One region of the Bacillus sp. MC1252 genome, then DNA from elsewhere that is predicted to be linked to it. Evidence: a T-box and tRNA genes for the amino acid it is inferred to sense, from the RefSeq annotation. Region 1 holds a T-box; the other holds one or more tRNA genes.

Region 1 (16,080 bases):
TCATATTCGCAAATGATTGAATGACTTTAGCTAGCTTGACCATCTGTGCCAAACGATTTTGCTTCAGTTTTTCATCATCCGCATGAACCATTGTGTGATCGAAATAATGAACAATCGGCGCTTTTAAGGTATTTAACGCCTCAAGTGCTAAGTTGTATTCTCCTGCTGCCACATGTCCCTTAACAGCTTTCTCTACTTGCTGATACGCCTCAAATAGCTTTTGCTCGTGCTCATTTTCAAACAGTGCAGGCTGAATCTCTACATCTTCCCCTTTTTTACTGATTGAAATGACGCGGCCAAGTGCCTCAGCCGTTTCTTTGAAGCTTTCTTGTTTCACGCTCTCTTCAAGAACAGCTGCTTTTTTCACGACCGCATAAGGCTCAATATTTTCAACATCAAGCACTGCATCGGCCACATCATGACGGATATGCTCTGCTTGGAGGACATATTTTAAACGCTGCGTCAAAAACTCAATCAGAGCAGCTTCATGTTCTGCCTCTACTTGAGCAAGTGCTAACAGCTCTTTAAATGAAATATTCCAATGACGGTCGAGCAGGATTTGAACGATACCGCTCGCTTGTCTTCTGAGTCCATAAGGATCTTGAGAACCCGTTGGAATCACATCAATTGAAAAGAACGAACAAATAGAATCTAGTTTATCCGCTACTGCGACAATCGCACCAATCAGAGTCGAAGGCGCCTTGTCACCGGCAAAACGCGGCATGTAGTGTTCGTTTATGCTCTTTGCGACTTCTTCGTGTTCGCCAAGTGCTTTTGCATATTTCTCACCCATGATTCCTTGTAATTCTGGGAATTCATAGACCATTTGAGTCACAAGGTCAAACTTAGAAATACTTGCTGCTCTTGCGACACGTTTTGTTGTTTCGTCATCTGTGCTGACATGCGCTGCTAGGCGGGTCGCAATATCTGTCACTCTCTTCAGCTTGTCACCAATTGTTCCAAGCTTCTCATGAAATACAACCTTATCAAGCTTTTTAATATTGTCTTCAATGACTAGTTTTTCGTCTTCTTTATAGAAGAATGCAGCATCTGATAAACGCGCACGAAGTACTTTTTCGTTTCCTCTTGCGACATTTTCCAGCGCCTCACTGTTTCCGTTTCTGACCGTAATAAAATGAGGCAGCAATTCTCCTTGCTCATTTTTCACAGGGAAATAGCGCTGATGCTCTTTCATTGTCGTGACCAATACTTCTTCCGGCAATGCAAGGAACTCTTCTTCAAAGGAACCAAACAACACTGTTGGGTATTCAACAAGATCGTTGACTTCCTCTAGAAGTTCAGGATCAACTGGAATGACCCAGCCTTTTTCTGAAGAAAGGGCATTTAGCTGCTCAGTAATCCATTGCTTTCTTTTACCTGCATCTGCAATGACAAATTGATCGTGTAATGTTTGCTCATAAGAAGCAGGTGAGTCAATGCTGGCTGTCGTACCGAGGAAGCGATGTCCTCTTGTCTCCCGTCCGCTTTTTACGCCTGCAATTTCAACGGGTACGATCTCTTGCCCGAATAAGCAAACAATCCATTTAATCGGACGGATATAGCGTAAATCTTCGCTTCCCCATCTCATGTTCTTTGGAAAGCTTAATGAAGCGGCAATCTCACCTAGCGCTGGGAGAAGGTCTTTGACTTGCTTTCCTTCTTGGAACTTTTGGACATGGACATAATCCACACCTTTGATCTCTTTGAAATAGAGATCCTCTGTTGAAGCGCCTTGTCCGCGGGCAAAGCCCTCAGCCGCTTTTGTCCAATTGCCTTCAGCGTCTTGAGCAATCTTTTTAGCTGGGCCTTTTGCTTCTTCTTTGATGTCTTCTTGTTTTTCTGCGACACCTTTGACAAGCACAGCAAGGCGTCTTGGTGAATTGAATAAAACAGCATCTTCGAATGAAATATTTTGCGTTTCAAACCAAGCTTTTACTTTCTCACCTAGCTGCTTTGTGCTCTCTGGCATGAAACGAGCCGGCATCTCTTCTAAGCCGATTTCGAGTAATACATCTTGTTTATTCATGAGAAGCCGCCTCCTCTTTCAACATAGGGAATCCAAGTTTTTCTCGTTCTTCGTAATACGTTTTAGCCACTTTTCGCGCTAACTGACGTACTCTTCCAATATAGCCGGTTCGCTCAGTGACAGATATAGCGCCCTTTGCGTCGAGCAAGTTAAATGTATGAGAACATTTGAGTACATAATCGTATGCCGGGTGAACAAGTCCTTTGTCCATTTGGCTATGTGCTTCTTTCTCATAGGTTGTAAATAAATCGAACAGCATGTCAGTATTAGATGTTTCAAATGTATAAACAGAGTGCTCATATTCAGCCATTAAGAATAAATCTCTTACAGTAAATCCGTCTGTCCATTCAAGGTCAAAGACATTTTCTTTGTCTTGGATGTAAGAGGCAAGACGTTCAATACCGTATGTGATTTCAACAGAAACTGGCTTACATTCTAAGCCGCCGACTTGCTGAAAATACGTAAATTGCGTAATTTCCATGCCATCAAGCCAGACTTCCCAGCCGAGCCCTGCACAGCCAAGAGATGGATTTTCCCAGTTGTCTTCAACAAAACGAATATCATGTTTCAACGGGTCAATGCCAAGCGCCTTCAATGATTCAAGATACAGTTCTTGAATATTGTCAGGTGATGGCTTAATGATCACTTGAAATTGATGATGCTGATACAATCTATTTGGATTTTCTCCATATCTGCCATCAGCCGGGCGTCTAGAAGGCTCTACATACGCTACCTTCCACGGCTCTGGTCCGATGCTTCGCAGGAACGTGTATGGACTCATCGTTCCAGCACCTTTTTCTGTGTCATACGCTTGCATTAATACGCAGCCTTCATTTGACCAATGCTTTTGCAGCGTCAAAATCATGTCTTGAATATTCAATGATCGCACCTCCGTCTTTTCTACACCATCCGCTATGTATGGCGGGTGGGGACTAGAACCTCATAAGAGAACACAAAAACTCCCGTCTCTATGCTCACAAGGTTCCTTGCAAACATAGGGACGAGAGTTTTTCCCGCGGTTCCACCCTATTTGCTGGTGTCGTAGCACCCAGCCGCTTTGTTTTACGTTGCTCAAGAATGCCTTTCGTTACGCCTCCATCCTTAGCTTACACCGTCCTAAGGTCGCTTTTATGGATTATACGTAAGTACTTCTTTCTGTCAATGCAACATATTTTATCTTAGATGATCTTACAAAAAGTCATGGAAGATGTCAACTTTTGTTTTCTTCACCCATTAGCTTTTTCATGGATTCCATCTGATTCATGAATTTTTTTGATTTTAAATAAAGGCCTGAATACTCGTCATAGTAGTGATCCAGCACTTGACGAATTTCTTGTTTAGTCTGCGGTTTCACGTCAACTTGACCAAGCCTTGATAAATCAAAATAATGAAACAAACGAAGCAGTCTTGCAGCTGCTGGGGATAAGGGCAGTTTATATGGATCTTTAGAAAAGCAATTTTGGCAAATAAATCCGTTATCTCTAATCGAGAAATGGAACTGCCCTTCTTTTTGACCGCAGTGTACACATTGATCCAGTTCAGGCTTCATCCCCATCACTGATAACATTTTAACCTCTACAATAAATAAAATAATATCAGCATCTGTGCCTTCATTGAGATGACGTAAAGATTGAAGAAGGAGCTCAAACAAATAAGGGTTTGGCTTCTTTTCCTCCGTTCCTTTATCGAGTAATTCTGTCATATATGCGGCATATGCAGTCAGAAATAAATCTTCCCGGATGGCCCGCATGCTTTCGATCATTTCACCTTGCTGGAGCGTTCCAAGTCCTGTTGATGATTGGATAAGGAAGGTTCCGTATAAAAACGGCTGGCTTATGGCTGACAGGCGGCTGTTTGATTTTTTAGCACCTCTTGCCATCACACCAATTTTCCCATGCTCTCTAGTGAGCAGCGTGACAATTTTGTTTGTTTCGCCATAATCTGTTGTTCTAAGAACGATTCCTTCACTTTTAATGAGCATTTGTCTACACTCCGAGCGTTGGAGGGGGTCAAGAATTATAAGATTGGAAAATCAAATCGTGCTATCTCTTCTTCAAGTACATCGGGTCTTTCCAGGTTCTCCTTTTCTAACTCTTTGAAAAGCAGATACGTGTCAACGCTTCCTGTTTGTGAAAATACGTTCCATGTAAAATTCAACATAAAAACCCCACCTTTCTTTATTAGAAGCAGCAACGCTACATCCAACATATTAACTTTATCTTGACCAGGCTACCTCCATTTCATGATAAACAATTTTTACTAATCGAACCGCACCATTGTCAGATTTTATGACAAATGCAGCGATTTTTAATATTCGTCTTCTCTAAATCCGAAGTCACGCAAGTGAGTGGATTTATTACGCCAGTCCTTCTGAACTTTTACCCAAAGCTCCAGGTATACTTTTGAGCCTAGAAGTGCTTCAATATCTCTGCGCGCTTTTTGTCCCACTTCTTTTAATAAGCTGCCTCGTTTACCAATAACGATCCCTTTTTGTGAATCACGTTCTACGACAATGGTCGCCGCCACATGGATCTTGCCATTTTCATCTGGCTTAATTGATTCGATCGCAACCGCAATACTGTGAGGAATCTCTTCTCTCGTTAAATGCAGCACTTTTTCACGAATTAATTCAGAAATAATAAACCGCTCTGGATGATCTGTTACTTGATCTGCTGGATAAAATTGAGGGCCCTCTGGAAGATAACCTTCAATTTGCTGAAGAAGCGTATCAATGTTGTTGCCCTCAAGAGCTGAAATTGGCACAATTTCCTTAAACGGATAACGTGTGCGGTATTCATCAATTAAAAGGAACAGTTCATCTGGGTGAATTTGATCAATTTTATTGACGACAAGGAACACCGGTGTAGATGTTTGCTTTAGTCGTTCAATGATGAATTCATCACCTTTGCCATAACCTTCCTTTGCGTTGATCATAAACAAGATCAGGTCGACTTCCTTCAGTGTATTTTGAGCCACCCTCATCATAAAATCACCTAGCTTATGCTTAGGTTTATGAATGCCTGGTGTATCGATAAAAATCGTTTGTGACGTGTTGGTTGTCAAGACACCTTGAACTTTGTTTCGCGTCGTTTGGGGCTTATCACTCATAATGGCAATTTTTTGTCCAATGACACGATTAAGAAAGGTTGATTTACCTACATTTGGTCTTCCAATAATTGATACAAATCCTGATTTGAAGCTTTCGTTAGTCATTTAAATCCTCCGGTGAAAATGCGCCTGGCAATAGTTCGTTTACTGTTGTTTCGTATATATGTCCTTTTAAGTTTGTTAGGATCACTGGCATATCAGGTGCACATAGCTCTGAAATGACCTGTCTGCATGCGCCGCACGGTGAAACAGGTCGATCTGTATCAGCCACTACTGCAAGCATTTGAAAAGATGTGATGCCTTCTGAATAAGCTTTAAAAAGTGCTGTTCTTTCCGCACAATTACACATGCCATATGCTGCATTTTCAATGTTGCAGCCGCCATACACTTTTCCATCATTCGACAATAATGCTGCACCGACTTTGAATTTTGAATAGGGTACATATGCAAAATCTCTTGCTTTGATTGCTTCTGAAATCAACTCTTGTTTGTTCATTCCTAGTTCCCACTTTCAGAAGAAATGGACCCACTGTCACATTTATATTTTACATAATTCACGTGACATTTTCACGCCCATTTCTAAAAATGTTAATAAATAGTAATATTGTTCTATTGCATGATCTTCGGCAGGAAGATCATCAACCCAATCATAACCGAAATCGCGGCGTAAACGCAAACAGCGCCTGCTGCAGCGTCCTTTGCTCTTTCTGCAAGCGGGTGCTTTTCTTCTGTCATAAGATCCACTGTATGTTCAATGGCTGTGTTGACAAGTTCAAGTGCAAAGATTCCCCCACATAAAAGAAGCACGATCATCCATTCGACCGGTTCAATGTGAAACCAAAAGCCGCAGATCACCACGATGATGGCTGCGACTGTATGAAATCGAAAATTCCGTTCATTCAAGAAAGTTCGCCAGATTCCTCTAAATGCATAATAAAAACTCCGAAAAAAACGGGCAAGCGGGCTGCGTTTCTTACGATGATCTCGAAAGGCCATAATCATCCAGAATTTTTGTCTGTTTGGCGAACATTTCTTTCTCATCTTCCTCTGTCATATGATCATAACCAAGTAAATGAAGGAAACCATGAATCGTTAAGAATCCAAGCTCTCTCATAAAGGAATGTCCATATTCTTCTGCCTGCTCTTTCGTTCGATCAACACTAATGATAATGTCACCGAGTACCGGCGGGATGTCGCCCGCGCCAATGATCTCAATCTCACCTTCTCCTTCTTCCTCAAGTGCAAAGGAGATCACATCTGTTGGTGCGTCCTTTCCCCTGTATTCTTTGTTGATTTGATGAATTTCTTCATTCGAGACGATCGACACTGATACTTCCGCTTGATCTTTTACCTCAAGGGCATCCGCAGCAAATTGAAGAAGCTTTTCCATTTCTTCAAGATGCTCTTTTGATACTTGTCCTGTTTCATCTATTAAATCGATTAACAATGTCATTTACTTCACCTTCTGTTTCGGGGCATCTGGATATTCAATCCGAGAATGGAAAATCCCCTTTAATGTTGTACAAATCGTTTGGCTAATAATATTTAATTCTTTAAATGTCAGATCACATTCACTAAATTGCCCGTCCTGCATTTTATCTGAAATAATGCCTTTGACAAGTTTTTCAATCCGCTCTGGATTTGGATTATGCATTGACCGAACCGCAGCTTCAACGCTGTCAGCCACAGAAATGATCGCCGCTTCTTTTGATTGCGGTTTTGGACCAGGATAACGAAATTCTTCTTCTGTCACCTGATCATCACGTTCTTTTGCTTTGTAGTAGAAGAACTTTAAAAGAGATTTCCCGTGGTGCTGTTCTGCAATATCGACAAGCTCTTCAGGAAACTTCTTTTCTCTCAGCATATCAGCACCATCTGTCGTATGGGCAATAATAATATTTTTACTCAGCTGTGGGGAAAGCTTGTCATGCGGATTATCAATGTTCATTTGGTTTTCAATAAAGTATTGCGGTCTTTTCGTTTTCCCAATGTCATGATAATAAGCGCCAACCCTCGCTAAAAGCCCGTTTGCGCCGACTGCTTCACAAGCAGCATCCGCTAAATTCGCCACCATGACACTATGATGATATGTACCTGGTGTCTCTGTTAAAATCTTTTTGAGCAGCGGATGATTTGGATTCGATAATTCAATCAGCTTCATTGTCGAAAGAATGCCAAACATGCTTTCAAAGACAGGCATTAACCCAATAACCAAAATAGCTGATGCAAACCCTGACACAATCGCCATCATGAGGTTCACACCGATTTCAAGTCCTGACGGAGAGGAGTTTTGGATCAGCGTGATTGATAAAACCACAAGAACATTCGTCAAAGCCACCAAAAGCCCTGCCTGCAAAATTTTCGATCTCGCGTTATGTTTTCTCAAAAACAAAATGCCCGCCATCCCGCTAATGAGATAATACGCACAGATAACATAGTTAAAGACGCCGGTTACTCCTTGATTAAACATCATACTTCCGCAAAGGGCAAATACAAGGCCAGAGAAGATCGCTAACCGCTCATTGATCAGCAGCTTGATCAGCATCGTCCCAAGCGCAACTGGCACGACATAGCCTATCGTCGTGTATTTCGTTTCCTGGAAGAGACTGAATACTTCCATGATGATTAAAATAATGGTGAAAATAAGCGAGTAAAGCAGTAACGATTTATTCTTATGGACAAGCGATTTTTTCCTCGTTTCTAATGTGTGAATAATCGCCGCTAAGAAAAGGCCGATCAATATCATAAGACCGCTTACAGGCTTAAACAAATTTGAGCTGTTTAACAGGCCGGTCAGCTCTAATTTGCGATAAACTTCACGGTCGATCAGTTCCCCTTCTTCCACTAAAATTTGCCCTTGCTTGATTTGAACCGGCTGAATATTATCAGCTGCTTCTTGCCTTTTCTTCTCTGTTGCCACTGGGTCAAATACATAGTTTGGAATAATCGCAAATTCACCGATTTCTTTCGCTGCATTTAAATATTTTGAAGGAATCGAATTGTTTTCAAGCTCTGTTTTCACTTGTTTTTTCTCATCTTGTAACTTAGCTGCTGTGATTTCTTTACTCATCAGTGAATTCACCACTGTGATGATGGAATCCTTAGTAAAAGAGAGATTTTCGTCACTTGCTTGGAGCAGTGCTTTGATGGATTGATCCGAAACAGCTTCCTGCATATCTGTTGTGAGTTTTTCTTTTACACGCTTGACCATTTCTTGATCTGTTGGCGGGTTCTCTTTTTCATCAGCGGCTTTCTTCTCTTCTTTAATGGCTTCAAAGAGGGATGAGATGAGGTCAACACGATTGTCAGAATATGCTTTTTTGAGCGTATACTGATCTTCTACTTGATCCGTTGCTTCTTGCTTCTTTTCTTCTGTCGCTTCTTGATCATCGACGGTTGACGGAGAATAGATGGTCTGTTCGCTCACTGAAAACAAATCTAAGTCGAGCGATTCAGGCTTTACATGGAAGAAGAGCACCACGAACAGAATGGCTGCTAAACCAGCGTATAGCAAAACGTTTAAATAACGTGAGCGCTCCATTTTCTGAGGTTCTTTTTTAGACAGCAGTCTTTTGCGCTTACTGCCTTTCTGATTCTTTCTCAAGGAAAGTACCTCCTTTTTTACTTTAAACCACGATCGAAACAAAATGACCCGATGAAGACGATCGGGTCACTCAGTTCATTTTTGCTTTTCGTATGCGCCAATGATCTTCGCCACAAGCGGGTGTCTGACCACATCTGTCTGGTCTAATTCAATGAATGAGATGCCCTTGATCTCTGCAAGCATGTCCTTTGCAGCCGCAAGGCCTGACTGCATGCCCTTTGGCAGATCAATTTGTGTAATATCTCCTGTAATGACCATTTTAGAGCCAAACCCTAGTCTCGTCAAAAACATTTTCATTTGGGCTGGCGTTGTATTCTGCGCTTCATCTAAAATCACAAATGCATCATCGAGCGTCCGCCCTCTCATATAGGCGAGAGGCGCTATTTCAATGACACCGCGCTCAATTAAACGTTCCGTATGATCACTGCCAAGCACATCATGCAAGGCATCATATAGTGGTCTTAAATAAGGATCTACTTTTTCCTTTAGATCGCCTGGCAAAAAGCCAAGACTCTCTCCTGCCTCAACGGCTGGTCTTGTCAGGATAATCCGTTTCACATGTCCATTTTTCAGAGCATGTACCGCATTAACGACTGCCAAATACGTTTTACCTGTACCAGCAGGCCCAATCCCAAAGACGAGGTCATCTTTCTTCATCGCCGCAGCATATTCACGCTGACCGATCGTTTTCACCCTGATCGACTTACCTTTGGCATTTTTCGTAATTTCATCTTCATACATATTCTCAAAATAATTCAGCTTGTTTTTTTGCGCCATTTTAATCGCATAGACGACATCCCGTTCAGAAATCTCGATTCCTTTACGGATGAGATGTAAGAGAGATGTAATCAACTGGCTCACTGTATCTCTTGATGCTTCCTGACCAGAAACATACACTTTCTCTCCACGTGTAATAATGGAGACATTCAGCTCGTTTTCCATCAGTTTCAGATAAGCATCTTGATTGCCAAATAAAGCGATGGCTTCGTTTGGGCTATCCAATTTTTGTTGAATCTCAAGTAAATGTTCTGTCATTCTCTAGTCTCCCTGAACAATAGGTGTTGGTTGAACAATATCTTCTATTACTTGGTAAAGGATGATTAACTTAACTTTACCATTCCCTGTTGTCTCGTGCAAAACTTTTTCACTTTTCACCTCACCTGTTTGACCTAGCTTCTCTTCTAATTCTTTTCTACCTATTTTAATCCCTGCTTGAACTGCTTCTTTATTTGTGTATTCTCGATTGATTTTTTCACTTTCACGTGTGATTTCCTTTTCATAGGAGAATGGCAGCTGGAAGTTTAAGAAATGAAGTGGATGTTCTTCTGTTTCTATTTTTGGCTGCTCAAAATCATCTTTTTTAAAGGAAAATCCCCAAAATGGTAGTGAACCTCCAAATGCGGAGAGCTTGTGCTTTGTCTTCATTTTACCCGTAAAGACGTCAAAAGATGTTCGAAGAGGGACAGAAACTTCAGAACGATACCATGTTTCACCATAGATTTTCGCTTTGGCTCCTACCGTTTTTTGTTGATCTTCACTGCCAATTAGTCCTGAGACGAGCATCTGCCCTTTTTTCACATGTTCATCGACCGCGGCTAGCGGCTCTCCTTTTTCTACATACATCCTCGTGATGACGGCCTTTTTCTTAGCAACGATGTGCTGAGGACTCGTATATTTCTCTTTTTCAGGCTCATTTTTTTCAACGACTTTCATTTGAAATGTCGTACCGTTTAATTCAACGCCGACCCATGTAATGCTTTTAATATTGGTTGTCAGGGATTTTTGAATTTTTTCAGGTGTCCCCATAAGAAACTGAAAACGGCCTTTTTGTACCCCAATGTCGTCTAAATGCTTTCTCATCTGATGCTCTGTCTCTGGGTTTGCACCTGTGATATCAATTTTCCACACCATGTTTGAAAGAGCCAATATCGTCACCAGAAAGAAAACAATCCCAAGGGTGAACCCAATATTCTTCCTTGACCACATAAGAAGAAATGGAAAACCCTTCTTTTGATGAAATGAACATTTCACCTTATGATGTCTACGTAATTTTCTAAAGGCATGTACATCTGATAAGCGAATAAATAAGCGCACGCTGTCCTGACGGCGGCTCACTTGAAAAATTGTGATCCCCTGTCTCGTGCACTCATTCATAAGCCGCTCAATGCCGTTTCCTTTGATCTCCACTTCCACTCTGCCAATAAAATAGGCAAACCATTTATTTTTCACGCTTCTCCCCTCCGTCAGTTAAGAATCAATGTAACGGACCTCATCGATTTTCCCTTCTAATAAGATCTCTTCTGGCAAAATCGTTTTAATCACAAAGTCTTTCCCTGAAATAATGCATTGTCCTTGTTTGAGCATAAGCCTTACCTCTTGATCACTGAAAAGTAAAAGCCCTTTATGGTTCTCTATGTAAATGTGGAGTCTGCCAACCATCGTAATACGGGGAAGATCCATCATCACGTCCGGAGGGATTTCAAGTGTTCTTGTCAGCCATGCTTTAAGTCGATTTTTTCTTTTTCCCATTCAATAAGAACCCCTTCCCACCTCATGTGTATGAGATCAAACTGAAAGATGGTGAGACTGATGAGAAAGTCTCTATATCATCCTATTCCTCAGCGGTTCATATCATGCTAATGAATCCCGTAAAACAGCCTGTTCATCGTTTACGCAAAAAAAGCCCCCTTTTACAAGGGAGCTTTCTTCTTACCTTTTATATGGCCGTTTCATCGTTCGATGCGGTTTTTTAGCGCGGGGCGCTCCAAACACTTCGCCAAGAAGCATGCCTTGAACAACAGTGTTTTGGTTGAGCTTATCAATGATGTGCGGCTTCATTTCCACAGCTGAGGCTTTCGGCCTTGTCAGCTGCCTTTCAAGCGATTGAAACTCTTTGTTTAACTCGCTTTTTCTTTCTTCCATTTCAGCAAGTGTATCCGTATAGCGATCTTGTAAGGACTGCGATGTGTTTTTCTTCATCCCGCCATGATCATGTACATCGCCAAAATCGTCTAGTTGGTCCGTCACGACGAGGTCTGGACTTTTTTGTTTTGTTTGCTGATTTTGGGGCATTGGCTTACGCTGAGGAGCCGACTTGTTTTGCTGGTTCTTTTGTTCATTCTCCTCTTGTTTGCCGATTTTCCCAAAGACAGCAGAGATGATACCGATGATAATCGCAATTAGTAGCGGATTTTCAAATAGAATGTCCAATGGGCTCCCTCCTTAAAGCGTGAGAGGATGCTTATTTGTTTTCATGATCAGATGGACCTTTTGTCATTTTACCAAATGAATCTCTCATATCCGTATCAGCATCGATATTCTTAATGTTCATGTAGTCCATGACGCCAATATTGCCTTCGCGTAGTGCTTCAGCCATTGCAAGTGGTACTTCAGCCTCTGCTTCTACTACTTTCGCGCGCATTTCTTCAACTTTCGCACGCATTTCTTGTTCTTGTGCAACAGCCATTGCGCGGCGTTCTTCCGCTTTAGCCTGTGCAATGTTTTTGTCTGCTTCTGCTTGGTCTGTTTGCAGAATAGCCCCAATGTTCTTACCGATATCAACATCTGCGATATCAATCGAGAGAATTTCAAACGCAGTACCTGAATCTAATCCTTTACCAAGAACCGTTTGAGAAATCATATCAGGATTTTCTAGAACCTTTTTATGATTATTTGATGAACCGATTGTAGAGACAATTCCTTCACCTACACGAGCAATGATTGTTTCTTCCCCTGCACCACCAACAAGTCGTTCGATGTTTGCGCGAACTGTAATACGTGCTTTTGCTTTCACTTCAATCCCGTCCATCGCAACACCTGAGATAAATGGTGTTTCAATCACTTTAGGGTTTACACTCATTTGTACAGCTTCAAGTACGTCACGGCCTGCTAGGTCGATCGCTGCACAGCGTGCAAAGTTCAATTCGATATTCGCACGTTGAGCCGCGATCAATGCATTCACAACACGGTCAACGTTACCACCTGCAAGGTAGTGGCTTTCTAACTGGTTAATCGTCACATCAAGACCTGCTTTATGTGCTTTGATGAGCGGGTTGACCACTCGGTTTGGAATTACTCGGCGAAGTCTCATTCCTACAAGTGTAAAAATGCTCACTCTTACGCCAGCCGCTAGGGCAGAAATCCACAGCATCACCGGTACAAAGGTGAAGAAGATCGATAGAACGATCAAACCTGCTGCGATAATCACAAATAATAGTAAAGTAGATGGATCCATTTTATTCCTCCTATAAAATCAGTATATCTATACTTTCCTCACGACAATGCGTGAGCCTTCCGCTTTGACAATTTTTACTTGTTCATCCTTGTCGATAAATGCACCTTCTGACACAACATCAATACGCTCATCTCCGAGTACAATCGTACCGGATGGACGAAGTGCTGTTGCAGTCAATGCAATTTGTCCAACAAGATCCTCTCTTGTTTCATTTGAGACATAACCACTTTCTTTATTGGTTGAATCGGTTAAAATGAACTTTTTAAAAAATTTCATACGTTTCCCCAACACCTTTGTCAATAAAATAACTGCTATGATTGAAACAGCAGTGGCAATCAAGATGGAAATCGCCATTTCTGTAAAGCTTCCAGCTGCTAAAAATAAGCTGACAACAACACAGATTAGTCCAATGGCACCTAAGATTCCCCCTGGCAAAAACAATTCCAGAATAATGAGTGCAATCCCTGCTAAAAACAGGAACAACGTCTCATATCCTGCAAAACCTGCCACGAGATGACCATAAAAGAATAGAAGAAGCGCTGTGACTCCCATGGTGCCTGGGACCCCAAAGCCGGGAGAATATAGCTCAACAATTAACCCTAAGCTTGCGATGGATAAAAGGATTGGAATGACGATTGGGTGCGTGAGAAAACGCGCAACCTTTTCAGCAAAGCTCACTTCATCGTATTGAACAGAAGTGTCTGCTAAGGTCAGCTTCTGAAGCAAGTCATCCAGATTTTTCGCTTCTCCTTCTGCATACCCGAATTGAAGCGCCCGGTCTGTGTTGAAGGTGAGCAATTCTCCTTTTGGTGCACCGGCTTCTTTTGCATCTATATCTACATCTGCCATCGCAAGAGCATACTTTGGATCACGCCCCTGCTTTTCGGCAGCATCACTCATTTCAGCAAGCCATAGAGATTCAGATTTTTGATCGGCAGCATTGCCTTCTCCATCAATGATCGCAGCAGCCCCCATCTTTCCGTTTGGGGTCATATAAATTTGGTCGGCATTTAATGCAAGGAAGGCCCCGGCTGAAAGCGCTCTATGATTGACAAACGCTGCCACAGGGATATCAGACGCACGAATGGTATCTGCAATTTCAAGCGCCGCATCAACTGCACCACCTGGTGTATTGATGTCGAGAATAATATGTTTCGCCCGTTCCGACTTTGCTTGCTCAAATGATCGTTCAATGAATTTAGATAGTCCCTTTTCTACTGTATCTTCAATTGGAATGACATGAACTTTCTGATCTGCTGATTTCGCGGTCAATTGAACCCCTAATAACAAGCATATTATAAAACAACTGAAGAGAGCAATAGAAATTTTTATTTTTTTCATCTATTTGGTGATCCCTCCTCTCTTTCTTTTATTTTACCGTTCCTTTACATACGTTACAAATGTATCATAGGTTTCATTTTTATATGACAGATTTATGGTGGTACAAAAAAAGTACCCTTCTAACAATAGAAGGATACTTTTTTATTGAGACAGCTGCTCGCTGACAAGTCTGTTAATGACAGCACCATCAGCTTTACCTTTTACTTTTGGCATAATAGCGCTCATCACTTTACCCATATCAGCCTTCGATGAAGCACCTGTTTCAGCGATCGTTTCTTTCACGACCGTTTGCAGTTCTTCTTCAGAAAGCTGTTCAGGTAAATAAACGTCTAAGATGTCAATCTCTTTTTGAACTTTATCTACTAAATCTAAGCGATTAGCTTTCGAAAATTCATGGAGGGAGTCTTTACGTTGCTTAATCTCACGAGAAAGAACGGTCAGTTCCTCATCGCCGGTCAAACTGTCTTTCTTAAGCTTAATTGCTTCATTTTGTAGTGAAGCCTTTACCATTCGAATGACAGCAAGCTTGTCTTTCTCACGGTTTTTCATCATCAGCTTCATATCAGAATTTAATTGCTCAAGAAGACTCATAAATCCACCCTCTTTTAAAATTTACGTTTTCTAGCAGCTTCGGACTTTTTCTTGCGCTTTACGCTAGGCTTTTCATAAAATTCACGCTTTCTTGCTTCTTGCAATGTTCCAGTTTTGGATACACTGCGTTTAAAGCGACGAAGAGCATCTTCAAGCGATTCGTTTTTTCTAACGACCGTTTTTGACATTCTCTTTCCCTCCCTCCGAATACACCAATCGACTGCATTAAAAAAAGATATACATGCAAACATGTACCTAGACATTATAATATAAGCCTAGTGTGAGGTCAACTAAGTGATTTGGAAATATATTTTCGTCATGAGCAGGTAGACAAGTCCATATATTTATTGGTAAGAGGAGGACTTTTCTATGATGGCGATCATTTATTTTTGTGCACTCATTTTCATTTTTTTATGGTCAATGGGTTTGCTGAGAAAAGGATTAATGGCACTGACATCGTCTCGTATTGAGAAATCGCTTCTTCTCTTTACAGATCACCCGGTGAAAGCATTCTTGGTCAGTATTGTGTTTACAGGCGTGCTTCAAAGCAGTTCGGCGTTTATGGTCATTGTCATCGGCTTTGTGAGTACAGGCATTCTGACTTTCAAAAAATCAATTCCAATGATCCTTGGGACCAATATCGGATCCACGTTCACGACAGAATTTATCGCGATTAAGATGGACGTGTTCATGTGGGTTTTAATTGCTACCGGTCTTGTATGTATCATTTTTGGTCAAAGGTCCTTCAGGCATGCAGGAAAAAGTCTATTTGGTCTTGGGATGATCTTTTTTTGCATTCAAGGCTTTTCAAAAATTGCAGGTATGATGACAAGTCAACCGGAAACGCTACGTTTTCTTGAAATGATGCAGCACTCAGATTGGACAGCTATTCTGTCGGGCACAATCCTCACTGCCATTGTTCATTCAAGCTCTGTATGCATTGGTATTTTAATGGGATTTATGAATGAAGGGACTGTGGCGTTGCAGGAGGGAATCAGCTTTGTATTAGGATCGAATGTTGGCACATGCATTACAGCTGTCATGGCTGCGATCTCGGGCGGATTGGCAGCACGTCAAACGGCTTATGCACATGTTGTATTTAATGTTCTTGGGGTTTTATTATGCCTGCCATTTCTCACACTCATAACGCAATTTGTCGCACTTTTAGCGAGCTCT
Region 2 (16,080 bases), 1.3 Mb from region 1:
CATCAAACAAAAGCCTATCAGCTGTTAAATTTGTATAAATTCCAAGCTCATTATGACTTTTTAACAGGTGTTTTAAATAAACGGAAATTTGATGAGGTATTAAATGATGCTTTTTCTCTAAAATTAAAGCAGCCTATCCATCAAATGTCCCTTATTTACATAGACATCGATTATTTCAAATCCATCAATGATCAATATGGACATCATGAGGGAGATATCGTTTTAAAAGAAATCGGGACAAGGCTGATCAAAAACACAAGAAGCTCTGATTATATCGGACGGATCGGCGGTGAAGAATTTGCTGTGCTTCTACCGAATTGTTCAGTTGAAAAAACATGGCAAATTGCAGAACGATTGCGGAGAAAAATTGCGGATCAGCCGATTTATTTACAAAATGGAATGTCCATTCATATCACAGTATCACTTGGGTGTGCTTATTACCACGGAACAAGTGCAGACATCAAACAATTACCGATTATGGCTGATCAGGAGCTCTATAAAGCGAAGCAGTCTGGCCGAAATCAAGTGAGCTTCTCAGAGAGAAAAAGAGGCCAATTAACATAGGCTTTTTCCTCAATTTGTTAGCGCTAATTATTTTTAAAAAAGTTTTCGTATAACAGTTGTTTTTTCCCGCAAACACTGGTAAAGTAAAGGTAATTATTTTTGTTCGTATCATCTTTAAGAAGAAAGTTTTGAAAGAGTTTTCGTCTTTGAAGTTTGTGTAAGAGCAAGAATAGTGAATTTAAGCGTTAAGATCGCTTTAGGAGGAAATTTCATGTTAGAAGGTAAAGTAAAATGGTTCAACTCTGAAAAAGGTTTCGGATTCATCGAAGTAGAAGGTCAAGACGATGTATTCGTTCACTTCTCTGCTATCCAAGGCGAAGGCTTCAAAACATTAGAAGAAGGTCAAGCAGTTTCTTTCGAAATCGTTGAAGGTAACCGTGGACCACAAGCTGCTAACGTTAACAAAGCGTAATTTAAGAGCATCTGCTCTTTTAGCACTTTATAGAGTGAAGGAAAACCGCTCGGCTTCTGCCGGCGGTTTTTTTATGCAATCAAAAAGAGAACCTGACGAGAGGTTCTCTTTTTATTTGTCCTTCTGCTTTAGCTTCTGCAAAGCAGAACGATACATATTATCATTCATTTTTGTCTCTGGTTCTTCTTTTTTGACAGGTGGTTCTGGCTGCTTAAACTTTTGAAGCGCCTGTCTATAGAAATCGTCGCCAGACACGTGTTCGTCCGTTTGAGAAGGCTCTGACGCTTTTTCTTCTTCTTCAGGCTCTACAGGTCTCGCCGCAACTTCTGGCTCACTGCGCGGCACGTCAGGCTGATTAGACACATCTTCTTTGATCTCTTCCTTCTCGACCGAAGCGTGTCTGACATTGAACGCTACTAATCCGATAATGACTAGAAGAGCAGCTACTAACGCTACAATAATCGTCGCCAAAAGAACCCTCTCCTTATCGCTTAAATGACGCAGTGACTGATGCTACACGTCTTCCTAATGCTTTCCCGAGTTCAATGCCTTCCGTAGAAATCAATTCATCAGAATCAATTGGACATGTCACACCTGCTCCATAATAAGAGCCGTATAAAGCATTCTCTGGAACATTTCCAGGAAGGCCTACCACAAGCATCCCTTGATGGAACATTGGCGTAATCAAATTGTGCATCGTCATTTCTAAACCGCCGTGCGCTGTAGCAGTTGTACAGAAAACAGCACCGACTTTATCAATGAGTTTTCCTTCTGCCCATAAGTAACCAAGACGGTCAATCCATGTCTTTAATCCAGAACTAATGGTACCAAAGTGACCAGGGCAGCCCCAAATGATCGCATCCATTTGATCAAGCGTGCGAATATCCGCATCTTTCACATGATCAATGAATACTTCAGCTTGCTCTGTTTCACCTGCGCCCGCTGCAATCGCTTCTGCAAGTGCTTTTGTATGGTCACCTTCACTATCGTATACGACATAAATTTTCATGTACGGTCCCTCCACACTTATCTTGCATCTTGGTTTGCTTCCTTAGGTGCTGGAAGCAGCGTCATTTCTTGTTTCTTATGCTGCTGATCTTTTCGTTTTTTATCCTTACGTACATCTCTCAGGAACAAGCTGAGAATGACACCGGCCGCACAGAATAATGTGACCCACATGTAAGCATCATTGATGCCCATCACGTTTGAATCGACCTGTGCTTTCGTAAAGAGCTGGGTGGATACATATTTTTGGGCAGCTTCAGCTGTCATCCCCATATGATGCATCACATTCGACACAGCCGTCTGGAATGAATTCATAAAGAATGGGTCAGCTGTATTCGTTTGATCTGCCATATTCGAATAATGGAATGTTGTCCGATTCGTATAAATCGTCGTGATCAAACTCGTACCGATCGAGCCGCTAATTTGTCTTAATGTATTAGACATCGCTGTACCATGACTGTTTAAATGCTGTGGTAATTGGTTCATCCCAGCTGTCATAACAGGCATCATCAGCAGTGACATACCAAATGCACGTACTGCATACATGAGCACAATGTGACTATAGGATGTATCAATGGTCAGCCTTGTAAACTCGTATGTGGTGACAACAGTAATCACCATCCCCACAATCGCAAGCGGACGAGGTCCAAATTTATCAAACAAGATCCCTGAAATCGGGGACATAATCAGCATCGCAAGTGCCCCTGGAAGCATTAACAGACCCGATTGCAATGCAGTAAACCCAACGAGGTTTTGCAGATAAATCGGAAGTAAGAACATTCCAGTGTATAAGGCAACGGTAATAATGATATTAATGACACTTGATAATGAGAAAATGCTGTATTTAAACACGCGGAAATCAAGCATCGGATTATCAGCTTTTAGCTGTTGGAATATAAAGAGAATGATCGCAATCGCACCAATCATAATCGTCGATAAGACGATCGGATCTGTCCAACCATCACTCCCCGCTTCACTCACTCCGTATAGAAGCGAAGCAAAACCAACGATTGAAAGAATCGCACCCAGGGTGTCCAGCTTGATTTTTTTGGGCTCTACAATATTTTTAAACATAAAGAAAGCCGCGATAATGACAATCAAACCGATTGGTACAAGGCCATAAAACATAATACGCCAAGAATAATGTTCAATAATGTAACCAGATAATGTTGGTCCTACAGCTGGTGCAAACATCATCGCAAGACCAAAAATCCCCATTCCTTTCCCCCTGTTTTCCGGAGGGAAAATAAAAAGGATTGTTGTCATGACGAGCGGCTGCAAGATACCGCCACCGATTGCCTGAATCAAGCGGCCAATGAGCATCGTAGAAAAGTTCGGTGCAATACCGCAAATAAAGGTACCAAGTGTAAACGAGATCATGGCTACTAGGAATAAGCTGCGCTGTCCAAAACGTGTGATTAAAAACGCGGATAGCGGAATCAGCACACCGTTGACAAGCATGTAACCTGTTGTAAGCCACTGAATGGTCGTCGCACTGACATTAAATTCAGTCATTAAATGGGGCATGGCTACGTTCAGAAGCGTTTGGTTTAAAATCGCTACGAACAAACCGGCCATTAAAATGATCAGTAAAGACAAGGAGCCTGTTCCCTGTTTTGTCGCTGCAGGTTGATTTGCCATCTCAGACAACCTCCTTTCATTTTTTAATATCAATCATCATTAAGATGAAATTTTGACAGAAGCATTCATACCTGGAAGTACTTTGTCAGATGGGTTTTTAATTGAAATTTTGACTGCTACTTTTTGTGTCACTTTTGTATAGTTACCACTTGAATTTGTTGCTGGCAGCATGTTGAATGTTGAGTTTGTCGCATAACCAATTTGTTCAACAGTTCCTTCAAATGTTGTATCAGAATCACCATCTACCACGATGTCGACTTTGTCACCTTTTTCAATGTTCTTAATGTCTGTTTCTTTGATATTTGCTGTGATATAAAGCTTGCTTAGGTCAATTGTTTCACCAAGAACTGTACCTGGCTGCACTTGCTGATTGTTTTGTACTTCTTTTTTGACTAATGTGCCATCAGCTACTGCTTTAATGTTTGTTTTTGCTTCCCCTTCAACTTTTGCAACTGTGCTGTCTTTTTGCACTTCGTCACCTTCATTGATATCCCAGCCTTTGATTTGTCCAGCTGCTGGTGCTGTAATTTGATACATATCACCTGTCACTTTTGCCTCGTCTGTTTTTACAAAGTTTGTGCTTTCGTAGTAGTAATAAGCACCTCCGGCAATAATAGCAAGAATCACAATAAGGCCAATAATATTCGTTAGTAATAAACGCCCTCTGTTCATGTTTTGTTTCTCCTTTCATGTATAAAAATATAGTGTCATCTGCTTTAGCAAGCTTAGAATGCCCATCATCTGACAGAATATGAAACAAGCTCATAAAGCTGACATTTCCCCTTCATCTACTCCGCTGAAAAATGGTGTGCAGCCCATTTATACTTATTGTTCACTCATGAGCAAAGAGCAGAAAAAGAAGAAAAGACGATCGGCATCTTTTTTGAAAAACTTATATTTAACAAGATTAAATATTAATAAATGTAAATTGAAATGTCAAAGAGAAAGTTTTACTTTTTTTCTGGTGATCCCTTCCTTTTCCACAAAAAAAACCTTTCAGCCCTTATGCTGAAAGGTTTTTTCAAATGTGCTATTTAAGAAAGAACTTCTTCCTGCTGAAAAAATTTTTTTAATGCGAGAAAAACGTCTGATTTTTGCTTTAAAATATAATGCTTAAATTTCTCATCCTGAATATGCTTATATGCTGACATTAACGTAGAGTGCCGGTTGTATTGATTCACTTCACCATAACAGAATAAGTTGGCTTTTTTCATAATCTCTTGAACAAGCTTCACACACCGCGCATTGTCTGAGGTCAGATTGTCACCATCAGAAAAATGGAAAGGATAAATATTATATCGTGACGGCGGATATCGTTCGTCTATGAGCTCTAGTGCCTTTCGATAGACAGACGAGCAAATGGTCCCCCCGCTCTCACCCCGTGAGAAGAAGTGTTCCTCTTCTACAACCTTCGCCTCCGTATGGTGGGCAATAAATTCAATATCAACCGTCTCATACTTTGTCCGTAAGAAACGTGTCATCCAAAAGAAAAAACTCCTCGCCATATATTTTTCCCAAAGTCCCATACTTCCGCTCGTATCCATCATCGCCAAAACGACGGCTTTCGACTCTGGTTTGGTCACTTCATTCCACGTTTTATATTTAATATCCTCTGGGTAGATTGGATAAAAGGAAGGACTTCCCGTCATCGCATTTCGTTTAAATGCGGACAGCATCGTTCGTTTTTTATGGATATTTCCTGTTAAGCCCGTTTTGCGAATATCGTTGAATTCAATTTGCTCGACAATGATGTCGTCAAGCTCCTTTTGTTTCAGGTTTGGCAGTTCTAGTTCACGAAACAGCGCTTCCTCCAGATCCATTAATGAAACTTCTGCTTCGTAATAATCCTCACCTGCTTGATCTCCAGCACCTTGCCTCTTCCCTTGCCCTTGCTTACTGTCTGATCCATCACGCGCGACAACATCACCAACCTGGCTGTCTCCATCCCCTTGACCCACATGCTTATTCTTGTCGTAGTTGTACCGAATTTTATATTCATCTAATGAACGAATCGGAATTTTGACAACATCTTTTCCATTAGACATGATGATGCTTTCCTCTGTGACAAGATCCGGCAAATTGTTTTTAATCGCCTCTTTGACTTTTTTCTGATGACGCTGCTGGTCGTCAAAGCCTTTTCGATGGAGGGACCAGTCTTCCTGAGAAACAATAAACTGACTTTTTTCTTGCCGGGACATCCATCCCCCTCCTCACCTGTTTACGCAATTCTTCTAACTATCGATTCCTTTATCGTATGCTGCCGTCATCCAAGATGACGATCATTTCTAAAAAAGACATTACCGGTGCGGATGTGCGCCAATAATGCCTCCTTCATTTATTAACGATTCAGAAGACTGCCTACATATTTTAAGAGTTCATTTGCACTTGTTGAATTATAGCCATGCTCATCAATCAATCTAGCCACTACCTCATTTACCTTTTTCAGCTGCTGTTCATCTGGTGTCTTCGTCGATGTCGTAATTTTGACCACATCTTTTAGATCGGCAAATAACTTCTTCTGAATCGCCTCTCGTAATCTCTCATGAGAATTATAATCAAAACGCTTGCCCTTTCTCGCATAAGCCGAAATACGAATGAGAATTTCTTCTCGGAATGCCTTTTTGGCATTTTCAGAAATACCGATCTGTTCCTCAATTGAGCGCATAAGCTTTTCATCAGGATTCATTTCTTCACCAGTTAACGGATCACGCAGCTTGTTTTTATTGCAGTAAGCTTCGACATTATCTAAGTAATTATCCATTAGTGTTTTCGCAGACTCCTCATACGAATACACAAATGCCTTTTGAACTTCTTTCTTCGCAATATCGTCATACTCTTTTCGCGCGACAGAAATAAAATTCAAATAACGCTCCCGATCTTCACTTGAAATGGATGGATGCTGATCAAGCCCTTCTTTTAAGGAACGAAGCACATCCAGTGCATTGATCGATTCCATATTCTTTCGAATAATGGTGGATGAAATTCGGTTGATCACATAACGCGGGTCAATTCCGCTCATCCCTTCGTCATGAAATTCCTTTTTCATCTCATCTATGTCAGCAGATTGAAAGCCTTCGACACTTTCCCCATCATACAGACGCATTTTTTTCACCAAATCAATATCAGAACGCTTTGGCTCTTTGAGTCTCGTCAAAATAGAGAACATCGCTGCCACCTTCAGCGTATGCGGTGCAATATGAACGTCTGAAACATCACTTTCTGAAATCATTTTATGATAAATCCGTTCTTCCTCTGTCACCTTTAAATTATAAGGAATCGGCATCACAATAATTCTTGAATGAAGGGCCTCGTTCTTCTTATTTGAAATAAACGACCGGTACTCGGTTTCATTCGTATGAGCGACAATCAATTCATCCGCACTAATCAAGGCAAATCGGCCTGCCTTAAAATTTCCTTCCTGCGTTAATGAAAGAAGGTGCCACAGAAATTTCTCATCACACTTTAACATCTCCTGAAACTCCATCATCCCGCGGTTTGCTTTATTGAGTTCTCCATCAAACCGGTATGCACGAGGGTCTGACTCTGATCCAAATTCAGCAATGGTTGAAAAATCGATGCTGCCTGTTAAATCGGCAATGTCCTGAGATTTCGGATCAGACGGGCTGAAGGTACCAATGCCGGTCCGTTTATCCTCTGAGAAAAAAATCCGCTCAACCCTTACATCCTCAATTCTGCCGCCATATTCCTCTTCCAGTCTCATCATATTCAGAGGCGACAAATTCCCCTGCACACGAATACCATATTCTCTATAGAAATCCTCCCGCAGATTTTGCGGAATGAGATGAAGCGGGTCTTCATGCATGGGACAGCCTTTGATCGCATAGACTGCGCCATTGTCTGTCAAGGAATAGGCTTCGAGTCCTCTTTTCAGCCTTGTTACAAGCGTCGATTTCCCGCCGCTTACCGGTCCCATCAATAATAAAATACGCTTCCGCACATCTAATCGCTTTGCAGCAGGATGAAAATATTCCTCCACTAGCCTTTCCAGTGATTCCTCTAATCCAAAAAGCTCCTGATCAAAAAATTTGTAGGTTCTGACCCCATTCTCCTCTTCAATCCCGCTGTCTTTAATCATATGATAAACGCGAGAATGAGCAGATTGAGCGACAAGTGGATTTTCCTTAATAATGTCTAAATAATCGCTGAATGTGCCTTCCCATTTGAGACGCTGCTCTTCTTCTCTGTGCTGTTCAATTTTCTTTAAAATATCCATATGAACCTCCTCTTTCAAGATTGAAGCTAGTAATCAGATACTGTTTTACAATCTATGCGCAGGCGTCCTATTACATGCTTTCGTTCTTCAAAATGACGAATTGGCAAACTGAATTGACAACCATCCGCAAGACCCTTCATAATAAAGGAAAAACAGGAGAAAAATGATCTTCTTCTCCTGCTTTTCAAGGCGAACTTCACATCATATGAAACAGGCAGCGGACAGGAACAAAGGGATAAGGGGGAGCTTATATGAGAACGGTCATTATGATGGGCGTCATCATTACGTTTTTAGTATCCATTTTCACAGCTGGCTACGAAGGCAAGCCTGGTAAATGAAAAAAAGGATGTTCCATTAGCGGAACATCCTTTTTTCATTTAGTTCATTGTTTTCAGCACTTGCATATTCACTGTATTACCTGACACCTGAATCGAAGTAAAGTTGCGTATCTATCACCAGTGTGACTGCTCAATTATCTAATGTGATATCAGTAAAACGAGTAGAGAAGTTTGCCCGAATATCTTTCCGATAAATATCGTCAGTCACTGCAACCGTCGAAAGTAATTTCCATTTGGTCACAGAGATAATGTTTGAGTTTTGAATTTCTGTGATAATGCGCCCTGTATAACCAACATTGTTTGTCCCCCAGAAAGTCGCTCTTGTATGTCCATTCAAATTTTTATAAATGGTCATTTGAACAGTACTTCCAGGCTTAAATCCTTTTGTATACGTAAAATTACTATGTTCTTCGATATATGTTTCTTGATTATTTGTTCCTACCTTCATCGTAGGTTTCCATACATTATAGGTTGGACTGTATTGAAGACCAATATCCGCTTCTTTTGATCCTGTGAATCCAGAATAAATATAAGCTGCCCCTTTAGACACACTCATCGTGGAAGGAAGTTGAATTTTTGTGACCAATATAGATCCATTACTATTGATATAGGTACGCCCGCCAATTCCTTTAGATCATTGCGCTGCTCCTATTTCCTGCGTCTGAGAAAGACCTGGGATACTGACTGGAACGATCCCCATTAAAATAGCTGAGATAACGGCACTAGTAATCAGTAGTTTTTTCATCTCATTATTCCTCCTAATGGATTCATCATTTTTGAAAATGCAATCTATCATCATATCTATTTTCAACATGTACAAAAAGTATAAATAAGTCATATTTTTCATCACCACATAAAAAAGCCGAGATGGGTATCTCGGCTTTCATCATGATCTTATATGAGATCTCGATATTGCTGCTGGCGAAGTGCCTCATAAACAAGGATCGCTGCTGTATTCGATAGATTAAGCGAACGAACATGCTCTGTCATCGGTAAACGAAGACAGCGGTCCATATTTCGTTCAATCAAATCTTTCGGCAACCCACTTGTCTCTCTGCCAAAGACGAAGAAATAGTCTTCATCTAACTGAGAGTAATCAAACGTTGTATGCGGCTTTTGGCCAAACTTTGTGATATAGAAGAATTGCCCCTTCGGATGGGCCTCAAACAATTCATCGAGTGAATCATGATAGACCACATTGGCATACTTCCAATAATCGAGTCCAGCACGCTTCAGCATTTTGTCATCTGTCGAAAAACCAAGCGGACGAATCAGATGAAGTGTTGTATTTGTTGCTGCACATGTACGCGCAATATTTCCAGTATTAGCTGGAATCTCTGGTTGATATAAAACGACATGAAGTCCCAAAAAAGTTCACCTCTAATTTTCTTTTCCGCTCAACATTATACCATTAACTATCCTTTGCGGCATCGTCCAAAATGTGAAAAAACGTATAACGAATAGCTGGTGTATAGGCAGTTGAATCCTCATATGACCAAAACCGCATGCGGCTGTCATACGTCTGTGCATTCACAAGAGGCATTCCGCCTTTATCATGATCAACAACAATGGTTGTATGATTATACCTTCCATCACCCTCGAAATCGTAGCAAATGACATCACCAATTTGAAGCTCCTGCGCTTCTTTTAGCTTCTTTGCCCTTAAGCCTGCTTTAGAATTCGCTAAATAGTTTTTCATCGAATGAGCCACCGTCCAGCTGTAGCTCCACGTATGTGGACGCACCCACCAGCCAGACCCGCGATTCGGATACCCTCTCGTTGGCGCATTCCCTGCTTTCAAGCATTGTGAAATAAAATTTGTACAGTTATCTTCAAAATTCTTGTAGGCTGGATTCCGTTTATTCCAGTACGTCTCCGCATATTGCACGGCTGCCCGCCGATCATAGTGAAAGGCTCTCCCGAATTGTTCCTCGTTCTGGAAGCGCTCATCCACCCGCTCCTCCTTTTGCCGTTCCTCCTGCATCATGCGATCTTTGACAAGCATGTCGTTATAAAGAAACGCTTCTCTTTTTTCAACCTGTTCCTCCAAATAAAAAGAATCGTCTACATCCTTACAGACATAAGTGAGATGAGCAAGATATTGCACATGCTGAGCCCCATCATCCTGAATTGTTGAATCTAGAAGCTTTGTTTTTGCCTTTGCCTTCACAATCTCAACCTGTCTTCTAGCAAAAAGCTCCTTTTTTCGTTCTACTGCTTCCACATCAGACATGAGCTGCGGCTGTTTGATCGCACTGTCATTTAATAAATACGCCAGCCTGTCTTCTAACGTTTGCGCTAATAATTGTTTCACACAGACACCACCAAAACTTTTTTTAAAACCTCTGTTTGGTACATTCTATGTTCATAGGGATGTTATTTAGTATTTAAAGGTGTCTGTAATAGCTCAATCCCTTTGATCATCTCTTGTTTCGCTTCTTCATCACTTTCCCGCTCAAGAGCTTTTTCCAGCTCTGAAAGCTGCTGCACGTCGCCAATTTTGCCAATGGCCCAAGCGGCCGTGCCTCGAATGACCGGCCTTGGATCCTTGTGCATCAATTCAATCAAAACTGGTAAGGCAGATGCGTCTTTAAAGTGAGCGAGTGCCAAAATCGCATTCCGCTGAATGGGCTTTTTCCCCCGCCATGATCCTGATACATGACCGTATTTTTCCTTAAACTCACGATTGCTGATCGTAAGGAGCGGCTTTAAAAGCGGCTTTGCAATTTCAGGGTCCGGCTCCATTTCAGGATGCAGATGAAAGTCTTTTCCTTTATTGATCGGGCAAACTATTTGGCACGTATCACACCCATACAAGCGGTTCCCTATTTTCGAACGGAACTCGTCAGGTAAAAACCCTTTTGTCTGAGTTAAAAACGAAATGCACCTTTGAGAATTCAGCTGTCCTGGATTCACAAGCGCACCTGTTGGACACGAATCCACACATTTATTGCACGTCCCGCACTGGTCTTCAATTTTCTCATCCGGTTCAAATGGAACATTTGTAATCATTTCAGCCAAGTACACATAAGAGCCGAACTCTGGTGTGATAATCATACAGTTCTTTGCACTAAAACCAATGCCAGCGCGTTCTGCTACAGCACGATCAGACAGTTCCCCTGTATCCACCATTGATTTTGTTCGTATATCGACATGCTTGCTCCGCAAGAATTCCTCGAGCATATCAAGCTTTTTTTTCAATACAACATGATAATCCGTTCCCCAAGAAGCCCTGCAAAAGATTCCTCTTCTTGCATCCTTTGTACTTCGAGGGGCATCTTTCATTTTGGAAGGATACGCGAGCGCTATTGCAACAATTGATTTGGCCTTTGGAAGCAGCAAAGAAGGGTTTGTTCGTTTTTCGATATCAGGCTCTTCAAAGCCGGACAAATACCCTAACGATTCATGTAAGATCAGGCGGTCCTTTAATGAATCAAATGTATCAGCACTTGCAAATCGAATTTTATCGACACCAATTTCTTTCGCATATTGAATCAATTCTTCTTTTAATTCTCCAACATGAATCACCTTGCAAACCTCCTTTCTTTGTTTCTTCTGTTGTTTTCAGTATAATACGAGTGTATCATGACCGATTGGAGTGAGTCACTGTGAAGATACATATGGAAATTCCTTATCCTCAAAGCCCGTCTATCCATGTTGGACAGATTGAATATTCACATATTGAAGTCGGTAAATCACCTCAAATGTTAAAAGGTCGATTACGCCTGTTTCAAGAGTCTTTGTTTTTTGAATACGAAGATAAAGCCTTGAAAGAAGTACCTGCGATCAAAGAATGGACTGAGCTTATAGAAGACATTCCTTTCCTTCCACTTCTTTCTGATATTCAAAAGGAACAATTTATTGACTCGACCAATTCCGTACAGGATTTGTCGATATTTTTCTCATTAAAATATTTCTTGCCCATCCTGACATTAGATGCCGATCGCCTAAAAGAGCCACTTTCACTTGCAAAAAATGATGCTGGTCACATCGAATGGCAGGACGAAACGGGACTTAAAGGGTTATTTTCTCAAGCAAGTAAAGCACAAATTTCTCAAGACACAAAGAACATTCTTCAAATCATCCTTTTCCCGCCATCTATTTCCCGGGAAAAGAGTGAAGCTCTTATACAATCCTTGACGAAGATGTTTATACAAATACATGGTGGAGAAAGCAAATATGAACTCATTGAAAAAGCACTGTAGCTGACAGTGCTTTTTCACATTATACTGACATAATAAAAAACGCAACACTTCGTTTATCTAAGAAACGAAATACTGCGTTATAAACAAAATTATGTATTGGAGCGGGTGATGAGAATCGAACTCACGACATCAGCTTGGAAGGCTGAGGTTTTACCACTAAACTACACCCGCATCAATCTTTTAAAAGCAACGTCATTGCGTTGACTTTTATTATGTTACAACTTTCTTAACAATTCGTCAAGAGAATATGAAGATTTTTCGTCAAAAAACTTCATATTCTCCATATATATTAAGATAGTTATTTATCTAGCTGGACATAAAACAAGTATGCATGTGACATATTCTTCAACGCTTTCTCTGGGTTCTTTTCGATTGCCTCAAGCATTGGTAAATTCCCATCTTTCCCCATTGCAGCTGTATACGCAATTAGTGCTTTTTCTCCTGAAGCCACTTTGACAGATTCAGATTGTGCAGAAAAAACATAGTCACCTACTTTGAATGGAAAGCTTGAAGTCGCTTTTATCATTCCATCATTCTTTCTGTCTGACCAAATACTAAATTGTGATTCGTATATATCTTTCTGATGATTCAGTTGTAAGAGCACATTCATCGTTTGATCGGTTCCATCCTGATGTAAAACAAAGGTGGCAGATGATGCTTCCTTATCAACTAATCGACCATTTTTGTAATGACTCCCAATAAAAGTGATACTCTTATTCTTCTTCGTTAATCCCTTTAGGGTAAGAGCCACCATTTCATTAGTGGTTGTGGCATCTAGTAAGCTTTCTTCTTTCTTTGTCAGTTTCATTTTTTCAATTGTTACTTGATCCTTAGATACGGGTTCTGTTTCTTTTTTAGATACTGTCTTCACTGTCGTTGTTGTTTCTTCGGCCTTCTCACCGCATCCTGCTAATAGAAAAACAGTGAACAAAAGTATGCTCCATTTTTTAATCATTGATATCCCCTTTAATATTTTTCATTCTTTATTATACTAAAATTTGGTTGAGCATACAAAAAAAGATTAGGAAAATTCTCCTAATCTTTCGCTTTTTTCTGTTTCATTGCCGACAGCAATGCCACAATGAGAAAACTCGCTGCAAAAATCACAATCATATAAATAAAAAAGTTTGGCTTGATCTGAAAAGTAAACGCTGACGAACCTTCCATCTCAAAAGCGAGACTGTTAAATAATAATGCATCATTTGTTTTTGATTGAAATAAATGATAGAACAGTACACCAATTGTCAGCATCGGAAAGCCTAAGAATCCTAGGAAACCACCAACTATAGCACCTTGTTTCATTGCCTGAACGTTCATGATCGTTGTCCTCCCATTCCACGAAGCAATAGCTGCTTCATAATGGATTTACCATCCCCCATAAACGGAAGAAGATAGAGTAATTGAATAAAATACGTAATTGAAAAAATAAAAAAACCTGTCGAAATTGGATTTTCTTTCAGAAATAATACGGTCACAATGATTCCAGCTGCCCCAATCACACCAGGGAGAAGCGGTCCAAGCAGCGTAATCCATACCTGCTTTTTCTGAAATGGATCTAATACAGGTCTCACAAATTTCACAGACATCATATCACTCGCAAAAAAACCTTGAGGACCATCCCGTCCCGCAAACTTCCGATGTGCATAACCATGTGCTGCCTCATGCAAGGCCGTCCCGGTAATTAATCCGAAATAAATAATGGAAAAATAAATCGCAATGGCTGCAATCGATGGATCAGGGATGAATAAAAAGGCGATGCCTGCCATGACCATGAAAAGCACCCAGAAAAAGATGATTTTACGCGTCACCATAAGCAAGGCCGTCCCCAATATTTGAAGAAATGAGTGGCCTGTGCAATCAAATCGTTCCTTCATCTTTACTTGATACTGCTTAAAAAATTGACAGCAGGCTGTGACAATCCGATATGGTGATTGATAATGAATAGACAGCAAATGATGCTGATTCAGCCCCATCATCAGCTGATAAAAATCACGAGCAATGACAGACTCATCGACCTGAAACAAATCGGCTAGCTCTGCTGTAATACTCGCTTCTGTCCTCTTGCCGTCCACTTTCGTTAACATATGATAGGCACTTTCATTAATCGGGAGTGTGCTTCCATACTGCGTATCAGTGAGATGCCTCTTTTGTAAGGTCACATAAGGCCCAAGAGCCGGTACCCGCTCAATCTTTAGCTTACTGTTAAGAAGTTGAATCATGTGAATACCTCCATGAAAAACCTTTGTATATGGCAAAGATGAGCAGACCCTCAAAAGCAGCCACAAGCAGCCACTGAAGCGTTTGACTCGACTCCCCTATGACATAGTTTCCAATAAAAACAATTGGAATCATAAGTAAAATAAGTGCTCCAAATGAAAAAATGCCTGTGTATGGATTGTTCCGATCAAGAGGAAGTAAAATACCTACCACATAAAAGAGCGCAGTAGCATTGCATAACACAGCGGCCCCAATCAATACGTTCCAAATCTGATCAGGAAGCGTCAGTGTTGTCAGCATGAATAAAGCAATCTGCATCACACCAACGAGCAGAAGTCCAATAAACTTATACAGAGCCACTTCCCACGACATTAGGCCAAATGTTTTATACATCCCTAGCATACGTTTATCATTGCCAAATGAATTAAAGGCTGTTAATCCAGCAAGAGCACATAGAACAAAAAACGCTTCTTCTTCAAACCGGAATCCAAACTGATAACGGACGAATAAGATCACAATGAGAAGAATGAGAAAGTTTAAAATGTTTTCTTCATTTCGCACCTGTGATTTGATTTCCTTTACAATAAGTGACCATTTTTTTGAAGAAGAGAACGGCAATTTGTTTAAAAAGGTTAACGCTTTTTTCTCTGCCATAATCGGCATCATCGCAAGAGAAAGAAATGCGCCGCCCGCTGATAAAAGGATGAACAGAATCAAAATTGCATAGTTTACCCCTTCTGGAGACATCCCTTGTGCTGCAAGGAAAAACGGTGCTGTAAAATACATTAAATGATAATCAAACTGAATATATGATTGCTGAATTTGGCTGATATCAAAATGCGTCAATCCATACGCCACAACCAGTGCCAATAAAACAAAGATCGCTGCAAATTTTTGCAACGGTAATTTTAATTTTAGAACGAGCAAATAGGTAATGTTATAAATGAGCTGCAGCAGCATGAAGACAAAAAGCGATTGCAAAATCACCATCAAAAAGAAAGTAAAGATAAAGAAAATTCCGATTCCCTGGGCAATAAAGTTAGGTAAAAGCAGGATACCGATAAAAAATAAAACAAGCCCTGCCACCACTATCACCATCGGAATGAAGTATCCAAGACTTTTCTGAAAGGTAGAGAGCGGGAACCAGCTGAGCTGCATAGAAAACCGGTCTTGTTCAGGCGTTCTGACCTTGATCAGAACAAATAACAAGCTTGTAAAAATAGATGCATTGATCGCCATCGACACAACCAATAATCCAAGTGAACGTTCATCTCCATTTAAGAAAGCCTTCATAAAGACACCAGTAAAACTATATCCAATGATGGCCCCCATTGTGACTGCAAACAAAAAGAATAAGACCACAATGATTCGCTTCGTTTGAGTATCAAAGAGCTTATACATCTCCTGCTGCCACATTTTAAGCATCATTTTAGAAATGATTAATGATTTCATCAAAATGTGCAC

The links. A T-box is a leader RNA that pairs with one kind of tRNA and senses whether it is charged. The one in region 1 lies ahead of glyQ (glycine--tRNA ligase subunit alpha), so its partner is inferred to be a tRNA-Gly.
Region 2: it has a tRNA-Gly gene. The T-box ahead of glyQ (glycine--tRNA ligase subunit alpha) is inferred to sense a tRNA for this amino acid. The anticodon was not compared.

Annotation. Positions count from the first base shown of each region.
Region 1 is NZ_CM166369.1:2,240,547-2,256,626, forward strand. It holds gene glyS (glycine--tRNA ligase subunit beta) at 1-2,026, opposite strand, end outside; gene glyQ (glycine--tRNA ligase subunit alpha) at 2,019-2,906, opposite strand; T-box leader at 3,020-3,197, opposite strand; gene recO (DNA repair protein RecO) at 3,237-4,007, opposite strand; gene ACYH0L_RS11435 (YqzL family protein) at 4,043-4,186, opposite strand; gene era (GTPase Era) at 4,334-5,239, opposite strand; gene ACYH0L_RS11445 (cytidine deaminase) at 5,232-5,630, opposite strand; gene ACYH0L_RS11450 (diacylglycerol kinase family protein) at 5,744-6,130, opposite strand; gene ybeY (rRNA maturation RNase YbeY) at 6,108-6,587, opposite strand; gene ACYH0L_RS11460 (HD family phosphohydrolase) at 6,588-8,699, opposite strand; gene ACYH0L_RS11465 (PhoH family protein) at 8,814-9,773, opposite strand; gene yqfD (sporulation protein YqfD) at 9,777-10,967, opposite strand; gene yqfC (sporulation protein YqfC) at 10,986-11,267, opposite strand; gene ACYH0L_RS11480 (hypothetical protein) at 11,448-11,948, opposite strand; gene floA (flotillin-like protein FloA) at 11,980-12,972, opposite strand; gene ACYH0L_RS11490 (NfeD family protein) at 13,000-14,313, opposite strand; gene ACYH0L_RS11495 (GatB/YqeY domain-containing protein) at 14,455-14,904, opposite strand; gene rpsU (30S ribosomal protein S21) at 14,919-15,092, opposite strand; gene ACYH0L_RS11505 (Na/Pi symporter) at 15,274-16,080, shown strand, end outside.
Region 2 is NZ_CM166369.1:897,702-913,781, reverse strand. It holds gene ACYH0L_RS04545 (GGDEF domain-containing protein) at 1-564, shown strand, start outside; gene cspB (cold shock-like protein CspB) at 776-976, shown strand; gene ACYH0L_RS04535 (hypothetical protein) at 1,088-1,447, opposite strand; gene ACYH0L_RS04530 (NAD(P)H-dependent oxidoreductase) at 1,461-1,985, opposite strand; gene ACYH0L_RS04525 (DHA2 family efflux MFS transporter permease subunit) at 2,003-3,622, opposite strand; gene ACYH0L_RS04520 (biotin/lipoyl-containing protein) at 3,662-4,294, opposite strand; gene yhbH (sporulation protein YhbH) at 4,657-5,820, opposite strand; gene ACYH0L_RS04510 (PrkA family serine protein kinase) at 5,961-7,856, opposite strand; partial or broken gene ACYH0L_RS04505 (YrpD family protein) at 8,234-8,939, opposite strand; gene trmL (tRNA (uridine(34)/cytosine(34)/5-carboxymethylaminomethyluridine(34)-2'-O)-methyltransferase TrmL) at 9,089-9,562, opposite strand; gene ACYH0L_RS04495 (amidase domain-containing protein) at 9,606-10,508, opposite strand; gene queG (tRNA epoxyqueuosine(34) reductase QueG) at 10,571-11,719, opposite strand; gene ACYH0L_RS04485 (hypothetical protein) at 11,803-12,399, shown strand; tRNA gene ACYH0L_RS04480 (tRNA-Gly) at 12,497-12,570, opposite strand; gene ACYH0L_RS04475 (hypothetical protein) at 12,698-13,354, opposite strand; gene ACYH0L_RS04470 (hypothetical protein) at 13,435-13,716, opposite strand; gene ACYH0L_RS04465 (PqqD family protein) at 13,713-14,618, opposite strand; gene ACYH0L_RS04460 (hypothetical protein) at 14,602-16,068, opposite strand; gene ACYH0L_RS04455 (ABC transporter ATP-binding protein) at 16,046-16,080, opposite strand, start outside.